2 regions of the Mesorhizobium sp. GW821-FHT07A06 genome follow, and region 1 is predicted to be linked to the other one. Evidence: riboswitches for the same ligand, from Rfam matches in the RefSeq annotation. Region 1 holds a riboswitch; the other holds the start of a gene.

Region 1 (5,579 bases):
GATCGGCGCAACATCGGCAGCCAGAAGCATCGAACGGTAGAACAGGATCGGCACGACCTTTCCCTCCCCCTTGAGGGGCGGGTGGCCCGCAGGGTCGGATGCGGCCGGTACGACCGGGTGTGGCGTTTCTTGAGGTCGGCGCACTTCAGAGCGTCGGCGCGCTGTGGAGAGGACCCCACTCCCAGCCTGCGGCCGGACCCTCCCCTCGAGGGGGAGGGGGACGACGCCGCGTGTGGGCTCGTAGTAGCCGGCTTTTGGCACTGCCACCGGCTCAACAACGGCCGCATCCTGGCCCGCCAGCCGCGCCAGCCTCTGCACCAGCGCGCTCATATTGGCCGGGCCGCCTTCGCGGAAATAGCCGAGCAGCGCGTCCAATTCCTGGCGCGGCAGCGTCGAGGCTTCGATCAGCCTGAGATCCTCGTCGTGGCTTTCACCGGGAAGCAGCGCCAGTTTTATGCCGCGCTCGCGGGCGATCGAGGCCAACTGGTCGCAGCCATAGCGCCACCAATCGTGGCCGCCGAGGATGCGCACCAGGATGATCTTGGCGTGGCGGGCGACGCCGTCGACCCAGAGGTCGACGGACATGGGATGGCGAAGGTCGCGCAATGCCGCCAGCCGCATCGAGGGCAGGCGGCCGGCATCGGCCTTCCACGCCGCCGCCAGCCCGGCAAGATCGCTGTCGGTGAAGGACAGCGCCACGATATCCGCCGGCGTCTGCCGCAGATCGACCGGCTCGGCGAGGTCGTCGAGCGAGGCGGAGGTCGTGGTGAGGATATGCATCGCGGCCCGTGTCTGAAAATCAGCCGGCGAGTATACGCTCGATTGCCGGGCGGTTCAGCCCCTTGAGGCCGATGACGACCAGGCGCGAGCGGCGGTCGTCCTCGGCCGTCCAGGCGCGGTCATAGTAATGATTGACGCGCGGGCCGACGGCCTGCAGGAGGAGCCGCATCGGCTTGCCGCCGACCTCGACGAAACCTTTCACACGCAACACATTTTCTTCTTCGGCGACAGTGGCGACGCGCCTTGCCAGCTCGTCCGGATTGGCGATCGAAGGGATGTCGACGATGAAGGTGTCGAAGTCGTCGTGCTCGTGGTCGAAAGCGCCGTCATGATGGGATTTGCGGTTCTCGATATCGTCCTCGACGGCGAGACCGAGCCCGAGCAGTATGGAAGGGTCGACCTTGCCGTGCGAGGTCGGCACGATCTTCACGGCGCGGGCGGAATGTTCGTTGACGATGGCGTTGGCCCGGGCCGAACCGGCGGCGTCCATCAGGTCGCTCTTCGACAGGATGATCAGGTCCGCGCAGGCGATCTGATCCTCGAACACTTCCTCGACCGGGTCGTCATGGTCGAGGCTCTCATCCCCGGCGCGCTGCGCTTGCAAGGCGTCCATGTCGTTGGCGACGCGGCCTTCGGCCAAAGCAGGGCCGTCGACCACGGCGATCACGCCATCGACCGTCACGCGGCTCTTCACCGTCGGCCACTGGAACGCCTGGACCAGCGGCTTGGGCAAAGCGAGGCCCGAGGTTTCGATCAGGATGTGGTCGATCTTCGGCGTCAGCGACAGGATCTGGTCCAGCGCCGGCACGAAATCGTCGGCCACGGTGCAGCAGATGCAGCCATTGGCCAGTTCGACGATGTTCTCCTCGGGGCAGGTGTCGATGCCGCAGCCTTTCAGGATTTCGCCGTCGATGCCGATGTCGCCGAACTCGTTGACGATGATGGCAATGCGCTTGCCGCCAGCGTTTTCCAGGAGATGGCGAACCAGCGTCGTCTTGCCGGCGCCCAGGAAGCCGGTGACGACGGTGCAGGGGACGCGGGAGAGATTGCCGGTCGAATTTGGGGCGCTCATGATCAATCCTTCAACAGGTCGAGGGGAGGAATGCGGGCCACGAGGCCGCGCTTGAGGGAATCGGGCCGGCCACGCCATGGAATGAGGCCGTCCGTCGAGGTGGCGAAGAGTTTGGCGCCGGTGACGAGGTCGGCGCCGCTGGCCGCGGTCAGGTCGCCGAACACATAACTCCAGCAGCCGTCGCGCAGGATGGCGGCGCTCAGCCGGCGCTTGCAATTGCCGAGGCATTCGACGGTGCGGACGCGGATGTTGTCATCGGCCGCGGCGTGGCGCGTGTCCTCGGCCAGCAGTTCGCCGGCGCGGGGATGGGCGTCCGAGCCGGTCTCGTCGCGACAGGAGGCGCAGACGATGACCGTGACGCCGGCCAAGGCTTCGCTGTCGGCGGACGAATTGTCCGCTGTGCCAGCCGAAAAACTGCCGTTCTGGTCCAAAAAGCCGGGCTCCTTGCCCGGAAACCCGCCGGGCGATCGGATTCTCTTGTCGCAGACGGCAGGTCTCCTGGCTCGCGGGTCATCGCCTTGGGTGCCGCCTTCCCGGGAATTCCCAGTGGCTTTCGGCCTAGGCTCATCGCTTACAGTTGCGGGGACAGCCGCGGATTTGAGATCTTTCACCTCGCACCGCATTCCCTCTTAGCCCCTGCCGTTGCGGGCAAGGGACCGTCTGGACGGGATTTAGGCTTTTGCAGGCAGCGGTGTCAACGCGAGCTTACAACATGGCGATGTCGGCCAGCGCCGGGCCCAGATCGCCTGCCGGCGTCACGTCCATGCGTTCAAGGCCAAGCCAGCCCTGCATCCGCTTCAATTCCTCGAAAAGCTGCGCGGCGGTTTCAGGCGGGGCGCCGGGCTCAGGGTAGGCGGCATGGACGCGCAGGACGCTCGCTGGCCGGTCCGCCTTGAGGTCGACGCGCGCGACGATCCGGTCGCCGAGCAGGAAGGGGAGGACGTAATAGCCGTATTGGCGCTTTTCAGCCGGCGTGTAGATTTCGATGCGGTAGCGGAAATCGAACAGCCGCTCCGAACGCGAGCGCTCGAAGACGACCGGGTCGAACGGCGCCAACAGCGCGCGGGCCTCGATTTTCCGGGGCAGGCGCGCGTCCTTGTGAAGGTAGGCCGGCTTGTCCCAGCCTTCGACGCGCACCGGCAGCAATTCGCCCAACTCGACCAGTTCCTCCAGCCGGCCCTTCATATCGGCCGGCGACAGCCGGAAATAGTCGCGCAGGTCGCCTGACGTCGCCACGCCATGGGCGCGGGCGGAAATGCGCAGCAATTCGCGATGCGCGTCCTCGGCCGGGGGCACCGGCAGATCGAGGATCGCCTGCGGCAGCACGCGCTCCGGCAAATCATAGAAGCGCTCGAAGCCGCGACGGTGCGCCGTGGTGATGCGCCCGGCCCAGAACAGCCATTCGAAGGCGTGCTTGGCATGGCTCCAGCCCCACCAGCCGCCCGAACCTTTCTGGCCTTCGAGCGCCGAAGCGGCGATCGGGCCGCGCTCGACGACCGCGCGGTAGATGTCTTCTATATAGGCGGCGTGTTCGCGGCCCCATTTGGCCAGCCCCAGATACATTTCATCGCCTTGCTCGGCCCGCTGCATGCGCCAGCGCATCAGCGGATAGGTTTCGACCGGCAGGAACGAGGCCTCGTGCGCCCAGTATTCGAACACAGTGCGCTTGCGCGTCACGGCGGCATTGTCGAGCAAAGCGAGCGGGTAGGGGCCCAGGCGCGAATAGAGCGGCATATAATGAGCGCGCACCACCGCGCTGACGGAATCGATCTGCAGCAGGCCGGTGCGGGACAGCACACGGGCGAGATGACGGCGGTCGGGTGTGCCATTTGGGCGCGGATCGAGAAACCCTTGAGCGGCGAGTGCAATGCGGCGGGCCGCGGCAAGAGAGATCTTTTCCTTCATGCAGGCATCACTCTGAGGGGCTTCGGCTGTGGGTCGGTCTTTGTCTGGGCAGCTTCTTGTCGCAAAACCGGCGTCCAGTTTTGCGGAACCTGCGTGGTGATTCCAACCCATGCTAGCAGGGTTTTGGCGGCAACCATGTCAGGAGAGAAAAGTGGAGTAAAAAGCGAAGGAAATCAAACAGGAGCGGATCGGACCAGTTTCTCCGGATATGCCGTCCAGGTCGGCGTTTTGAACAAGGTTTGACTTGCTTCGCTGGAAGTGCTGCGCTAACCCTCGCCGCGTTGCAGCATAGGCCCTTAAAACGGTTCAGCGGTTAAACTGTCACGCTTCCGCAATAAGGTCCGGTGCTGTAATCAACGTGGATTGGCGCCAACGGAAAGCCGCTGCATGAACGCACTTCTCAGTTCGTACCTGCCTATCGTCCTGTTCATAGGCGTGGCACTGGTCGTCGGCCTGGCGCTGCTGGCCGCCCCGTTCCTGGTGGCCTACCGCAATCCCGATCCCGAAAAGCTGTCCGCCTACGAGTGCGGTTTCAACTCGTTCGACGATGCCCGCATGAAATTCGACATCCGTTTCTACCTGGTGTCGATCCTGTTCATCATCTTCGACCTGGAAGTGGCCTTCCTGTTCCCCTGGGCCGTGTCCTTCTCGAAGATCGGCATGCTCGGCTTCTGGTCGATGATGGTGTTTTTGGCAGTGCTGACCATCGGCTTTGCCTATGAATGGAAAAAAGGAGCGCTGGAATGGGATTGAACGACAGTTCAGGCACCCTCGTCGCGCCGAAGCCGAAGGGCATCATCGATCCCAACACCGGCAGGCCGGTGGGGGAGGACGATCCCTTCTTCCTCGAGATCAACAATGAGCTTGCCGACAAGGGCTTTCTGGTCACCTCGACCGAGGCGCTGATCACCTGGGCGCGCAGCGGCTCGCTGATGTTCATGACCTTTGGTCTGGCGTGCTGCGCGGTCGAGATGATCCACACCTCGATGCCGCGCTACGACTCGGAGCGGTTCGGTGTCGCGCCGCGCGCGTCTCCGCGCCAGTCCGACATCATGATCGTCGCCGGCACGCTGACCAACAAGATGGCGCCGGCGCTGCGCAAGGTCTACGACCAGATGCCGGAGCCTCGCTACGTCATCTCGATGGGCTCCTGCGCCAATGGCGGCGGTTACTACCACTATTCCTATTCGGTGGTGCGCGGCTGCGACCGCGTCGTGCCGGTCGACATCTATGTGCCCGGCTGCCCGCCGAGCGCCGAAGCTTTGCTCTACGGCATTCTTCTCCTGCAGAAGAAGATCCGCCGCACCGGCACGATCGAACGGTAAATCCATGGCAGCATCCCTGAGCGAACTGTCGACCTATCTCGGCGAAAAGCTGATCGGTCGTGTCAATGACGCGGTGCTCGCCTATGGCGAGCTCACCATCCATGTCGAACCGCGCGACCTCATCGAAGTGGTTACCTTCCTGCGCGACGATGCGCGCTGCCAGTTCATCTCGATCATCGATGTCTGTGGGGCTGATTATCCGTCGCGGGCCAAGCGCTTCGACGTTGTCTACCATCTGTTGTCGCCGAAGCAGAATGTCCGCATCCGCGTCAAGGTGCAGGCCGACGAGGAGACAATGGTGCCGTCGATCACCGGCGTCTATCCCGGCGCCGACTGGTTCGAGCGCGAGACCTACGATCTCTATGGCGTGCTGTTCTCGGGCCATCCCGACCTGCGCCGCCTGTTGACCGACTACGGTTTCGAAGGCCATCCGCTGCGCAAGGATTTCCCGCTGACCGGCTTCGTCGAGGTTCGCTACGACGACGAAGCCAAGCGCG
Region 2 (5,579 bases), on a different contig from region 1:
GGCCGAGCCGGTATTTCCGGAAGGCATGAAGACGAACGGTTTGCTCGGCCTGTCCTCCAACCAGCAATTCATGGGCCTGCCGGCCGACGCTGCTGTGATGCCCGGCGACCATGCGTTCCTGCGGCCGACGCAAAGCGAGGCCGTGCTGCAGCAATTCGGGCCGATCGCCGTGCTTTCCGGCGGCAGGATCGTTGATCGCTGGCCGGTGTTGCCGATGATGTGAGGGGCGCCACTGCGGTCATGATTGGCGCTCCGGCCCCCCCGCGATGTCCTCATTCTAGGGCGGACCAAGGAGCGAAGCGACGCGCGCAGACCCTAGAATGACGAAGTTGTGAGGTTGTATTGCTTCAATCATTTTATTGACTAAGTCAACTAATTGGTCGATCCTTTCCATGACAGGAGAACCATCCCATGACCGTCCACAACCTCCCCAACAAGCACCTGATCGACGCGGTGCGGGCTTTCAACCGCTTCTACACCCGCCAGATCGGCCTGCTCGACGAAGGGCTGCTGAAAAGCGCCTTCTCCCTGACCGAGGCGCGTGTGCTCTACGAACTGGCGCACCGCGACGGCCTGACCGCGACCGACCTCGGGCGCGACCTCGGTCTCGATGCCGGCTATGTCAGCCGTCTGCTGAAGAAGTTCGAGCGCCTTCACCTCATCTCCAGGTCGACGGTGGTTTCGGACGCCAGGCAATCGTCGATTGCGCTGACCGCGGCGGGCAGGAATGCCTTCGCGCCGCTGAACAAGGATTCGCACGACCAGGTCGCGGCGCTGCTCGATCGGCTGCCCGCGTCGGAGCAGGACCGGCTGGTGAAGTCCATGCGGACGGTCCAGGCTCTGCTGGGTGAAAGCGCAGAGCCAAGGATCCCTTATCTGTTGCGCCCGCTGCAGGTCGGCGACATCGGCTGGATCACCCGCCGGCAAGGCATGCTCTACGCACAGGACTATGGCTGGGACGAAACCTATGAGGCGCTGGTTGCCGAAATCCTCGCGGCATTTGTCAAATCCTTCGACCCGAAATGGGAACGAAGCTGGATCGCCGAGCGCGAAGGCGAGGTGGTCGGCTCGGTCTTCGTCGTGCGCAAATCGGATCAGGTGGCGAAGCTGCGCCTGCTCTATGTCGAACCTTCGGCGCGTGGCCTCGGCATAGGCAGGCGACTGGTCGAGGAATGCATCGGCTTTGCCCGTGCGAAGGGCTACAACACGCTGACCTTGTGGACCAACGATATCCTGATCGCCGCCCGGCACATCTACCAGGCGGTCGGCTTCAAACTGACCGAGGAAGAACCGCACCACTCCTTCGGCAAGGATCTGGTCGGCCAGACCTGGGACTTGGAATTGTGATCTCTGCTAAGCCTTGACGGGTATCCAGATCTCCAGTCCGCCATTGCCGCTGCGCGGATCGAACTCCGGGCCATAGCGTTCGAATTCGGGGGCGTCCGCTATCTCGTGCCCGGAGGCCGGCAGCCATTTGTTCCAGATCGTGTTGACGGTCCGGCGGATAGTCGAGATGTGTTCGCGATGCGAAAACACCGCGTATTTCTGGGCGGGTATGCGCACGCGGCTGAGTTCCCTTGGAAGGTCGGAAAAGTCGGTGACCTCGACACCGGCGACGTAGTCGAAATTGCCGGCATCGTCGCCGTTGGCGCAGACACCGTAGGCGACGTCGCCAGTCTCGCTCGGAATGTTGCCGATATAGGGGCCGAAGCGTTGCCACTGCATCGGAATGGCGGCGCTGGTTTCACAGTTGTAGCGTTCGCCGAGCCCAGCGATCAGCAACGGCCGGCTGGTCTCGAAGCGCGGTGGTTCGAGGGCGGAAAGAAAGGATTGGTCCATCAGGATCGGCTCCACGAGGTCGAGGGTGTTGGTCGAGCCTTGCGCGCGCACCATCTCCGGCGTGGTGCCGAACTGGTCGCGGAAGGCGCGGGTGAAAGCCTCATGCGAGCTGTAGCCGGCATCGAGCGCCACCGATAGGATGTCGGGCGCTCCGCCGGCCAGCCGGCGCGCCGCCTCGGTCAGCCTGCGCGCGCGCATGTAGCCCATGACCGAGCGGCCGGTGGCGGCGCCGAAGGCGCGCGTCACATGAAAGCGCGACACGCCGCTGCTTTGGGCGACATCGTCGAGCGAGATCGCCTCCGGCAGATGGCTCTCGACGAACCATAGCGCTTTCTCGGTCGGGTTCATGGCTCCTCGCATTGAGGGGATCATCTTGCCACCTTCGCGCGCGGCAGTTTGATCGGAATTGCGCTCGCCGCGCAATCCGGACGGCAACGCTCCGCAGCCAACAGCATCTGGCTCGCTGGCTTCTTCCGGCAGCAAGCTCTCACTTGACGCCGCCGCGCGCTATCGTCTAAGACGTAATGTAATTACATAACATATAAAATTCGAGCGCCGCGGCGGGATCGACAATGCACCGAGAAATCCGTTGCGAAGCAATTGGGGGAAAACTACGATCGAGTGGTGATGGTCCCCGAGTCGAAAGGCGAGGGGTGAAAAGGGAACACGGTGAGACCCAAGAGGTCGAAGCCGTGGCTGCCCCCGCAACTGTAAGCGGTGAGCAAGATCCGAAATGCCACTGGCCGGCAAGGCTGGGAAGGCAGGATTGCGCAAGGACCCGCGAGCCAGGAGACCTGCCATCACCAAGTTGACCGGACGGGGTGTGCCGGGAGGAAACGTGGACGTCGGTCTTGTCGGCCGGCTCGCCAACATCCTTCCGTCGCCAGTTTTGGAAAGTGACGGAAGTTGGACGGCGCCATCGATCACCGCATCATCGTGTGCACGCTTTGCCGTGATGTTTCGACCGGCATCAGGTCGGGCGAAAGCCTATGCGCCGATTTGCGCTCCCGGCTCTCGGCCCACGATGAACCCGCCGTGGCGCATGGCTTCACGATCGAAGGCGTCGAATGCATGGCGGGCTGCGCACGGCCGTTGACGGTAGCCTTCCAGGCTCCGGGCAAGGCCACCTATCTTTTCGGCTCCGTCGATGCCGAGGCCGATGTTGGCGACCTTGTGCGATTTGCCAGGCTTTACGCCTCGCTTGCCGACGGCTGGTGCAATTCCGGACAACGTCCGCCGCGACTGGCCGGCAAGACGCTGGCTCGCATCCCGGCGCCGGGCAAGCTGGGGGGGATAGTCGATGACAATGCCACTTCTTGAAGCGCGCGACCTGGGTGCCGTGGCGAATGGCCGGAATCTGGTCCATGCGGTCAGCCTCTCCATCGCCACCGGCGATCGTCTCGCCATCATCGGCCCCAATGGCGCCGGCAAGACGACGCTGCTGCGCATGCTGTCGGGCATGCTCAGGCCAAGTTCGGGCGAGGTGAAGCTTGGCGGGCGACGCCTGGACAGAATCTCGACAGCCGAGCGGGCCCTGCACATGGCCGTCGTCGGCCAGACCGACCAGCCGGATCCGCGGCTGGCGGTGATCGACTATGTCGAACTCGGCCGCGTTCCGCATGCCGGCCTGAGGCGCAGGAGCGAGGAGCGCGACATCGTCGTCGATGCCTTGCGCCGGACTGGGCTTCTACCGCTGCTTGGCCGCACGATCGGCTCGCTGTCCGGCGGGGAGCGCCAACGCGCCCAGCTGGCGCGCGCCATCGCGCAGGAACCGAAGGTGTTGTTCCTCGACGAGCCGACCAACCATCTCGACCCGCGTGCTCGCGGCGAGCTTCTCGAACTCGTCGCCGGCTTCGGCATGACGGTGATCGCGGTGCTTCACGACCTGACCCTGGTGGCGCCTTTCGCCACCAGGGTCGCGGTGATGAACGAAGCCCGGCTGCACGCGTTGGCCGCACCGCGCGAAGCGCTGACGCAAGAGCTGATCCGCGAGATTTTCGGTGTCGACGTGTTTCGCCTGCGCCATCCCACCGAGGACCGCGAACTGACCGTGTTCGATGTTCCGAACCGCGCCGCGCCGCCATCCTGAACGAACCCATCCCCATCGGCACTGTTCAACCAAGGAGCAAAATCCGTGAAACGTCTCGCCTTGTCGCTCGTCTTTTCTTTGCTGGCCTCTACCGCCTTCGCTTTCCCCGTCACCGTCGACAGTTGCGGCAAGCCGTTGACCTTCGACGCGCCGCCCAAGCGCGCCGTCATCCACGACCTCAACATGGCCGAGATGGCCTTCGCGCTGAAGCTGCAGCCGTCGATCGTCGGCCTGACCGGCATCACCGGATGGTACAAGGTCGGCCCCGAATTCAAGGCCGAGCAGGGCTCCATCCCGGAACTCGCGCCCAAATACCCGACGCTCGAAAACCTGGTCGCCGTCGAGCCCGATTTCTTCTTCGCCGGCTGGTACTATGGCATGAAGCCGGGTGGCGACGTGACGCCCGATACGCTCGCCCCGCACGGCATCAAGACACTGGTGCTGACCGAAAGCTGTGTCCATCTCGACAAGAACCGCCCGGCGGCTTCCATGGACCTGCTCTATGGCGATGTTGAAAAGCTGGGCAAGATCTTTGGCAAGGAGACAGAGGCGCAGAAGCTTGTTGCCGGCTGGAAGGCGCAACTCGCCGACATCACCGCGAAGGTCGGCAGCGCCAAGGGAACCCGCGTGTTCCTCTATGATTCCGGCGATGACAAGCCGTTCACCGCCGGAAAATTCGCTATTCCCAGCGCCATGATCACGGCCGCCGGCGGCGACAACATCATGGCCGACATGGACACCAGCTGGGGCAATACGGACTGGGAAACGGTGGCCTCGCGCAACCCGCAATTCCTCATCCTGCTCGATTACCAGGATGGCGGCGGCTACAGGAAACTGCTCGATTTCTTGAAGGCCCATCCGGCAATGAGGGAGACGGACGCGGTCAAGAACGAGCGTTTCGTGGCGCTGCGCTATGCCGAACTGACGCCCGGACCTGCAAACATCGAGGCGATCGCCAAGATCGCCAAGGCGATGCATCCGGAAGCGTTCTGATGCTTCTTGCCCCCGGGCATAAATCCGGCGCGCTTTCCGGGCACAAGGGATTCGCGTTGGCGATGGTGGCGGGCATGGTGGCGGTCGTCGCCCTCGTGCTGCTGTCGATCGCCTATGGTTCGACGCTGATCCCGCTGAGCGACGTCATCGGCTCGCTTGGCCATGCCGTCGGGCTGCATGAACACCAGGTGTCGGGCCCGGTCGGCAAGATCGTCGTCGATCTCAGGCTGCCGCGCACGATCCTGGCGATCTGTGTCGGTGCCGGCCTCGGCATGACAGGTGCGTTGCTGCAGACGGTGACCCGCAACGATCTCGCCGACCCGTTCCTGTTCGGCCTGTCGTCGGGAGCCGCCGCCGGCGCTGTTTCCGTCATCACCGTCTTCGGCGACAGTTTTGGCATCTGGACCTTGCCCATCGCGGCCTTCACCGGCGGCATACTGGCCGCCTGCATCGTCCTGCTGCTGGTCGCACGGGTAAGGGGACAGGGGCCGGAGCGGCTGATCCTCGCCGGCCTTGCCGTCTCCTTCCTGTTCACGGCATTGACCAATTATCTGGTCTTTGCCGGAGACCAGCGCGCGGCCCATTCGGTGCTGTTCTGGACGATGGGCGGGCTGGGGCTGGCGCGCTGGGACAATGTCTGGCTGGGCGCCTTGGGAGC

The links. Region 1 has a riboswitch for cobalamin ahead of AC07SZ_RS07260 (DUF1636 family protein). Riboswitches for the same ligand answer to the same signal wherever they lie in the genome.
Region 2: linked by a shared signal. The riboswitch ahead of AC07SZ_RS02735 (DUF1636 family protein) and the one ahead of AC07SZ_RS07260 (DUF1636 family protein) in region 1 are both predicted to bind cobalamin.

The regions. Positions count from the first base shown of each region.
Region 1 is NZ_JBWKRC010000002.1:368,156-373,734, reverse strand. Features, by position in the region: gene cobN (cobaltochelatase subunit CobN) at 1-780, opposite strand, end outside; gene cobW (cobalamin biosynthesis protein CobW) at 800-1,852, opposite strand; gene AC07SZ_RS07260 (DUF1636 family protein) at 1,855-2,283, opposite strand; cobalamin riboswitch at 2,324-2,528, opposite strand; gene AC07SZ_RS07255 (winged helix-turn-helix domain-containing protein) at 2,558-3,757, opposite strand; gene AC07SZ_RS07250 (NADH-quinone oxidoreductase subunit A) at 4,145-4,510, shown strand; gene AC07SZ_RS07245 (NuoB/complex I 20 kDa subunit family protein) at 4,501-5,082, shown strand; gene AC07SZ_RS07240 (NADH-quinone oxidoreductase subunit C) at 5,087-5,579, shown strand, end outside.
Region 2 is NZ_JBWKRC010000001.1:552,193-557,771, forward strand. Features, by position in the region: gene AC07SZ_RS02720 (DSD1 family PLP-dependent enzyme) at 1-223, shown strand, start outside; gene AC07SZ_RS02725 (bifunctional helix-turn-helix transcriptional regulator/GNAT family N-acetyltransferase) at 412-1,347, shown strand; gene AC07SZ_RS02730 (GyrI-like domain-containing protein) at 1,354-2,187, opposite strand; cobalamin riboswitch at 2,451-2,655, shown strand; gene AC07SZ_RS02735 (DUF1636 family protein) at 2,746-3,159, shown strand; gene AC07SZ_RS02740 (ABC transporter ATP-binding protein) at 3,140-3,928, shown strand; gene AC07SZ_RS02745 (ABC transporter substrate-binding protein) at 3,974-4,921, shown strand; gene AC07SZ_RS02750 (FecCD family ABC transporter permease) at 4,921-5,579, shown strand, end outside.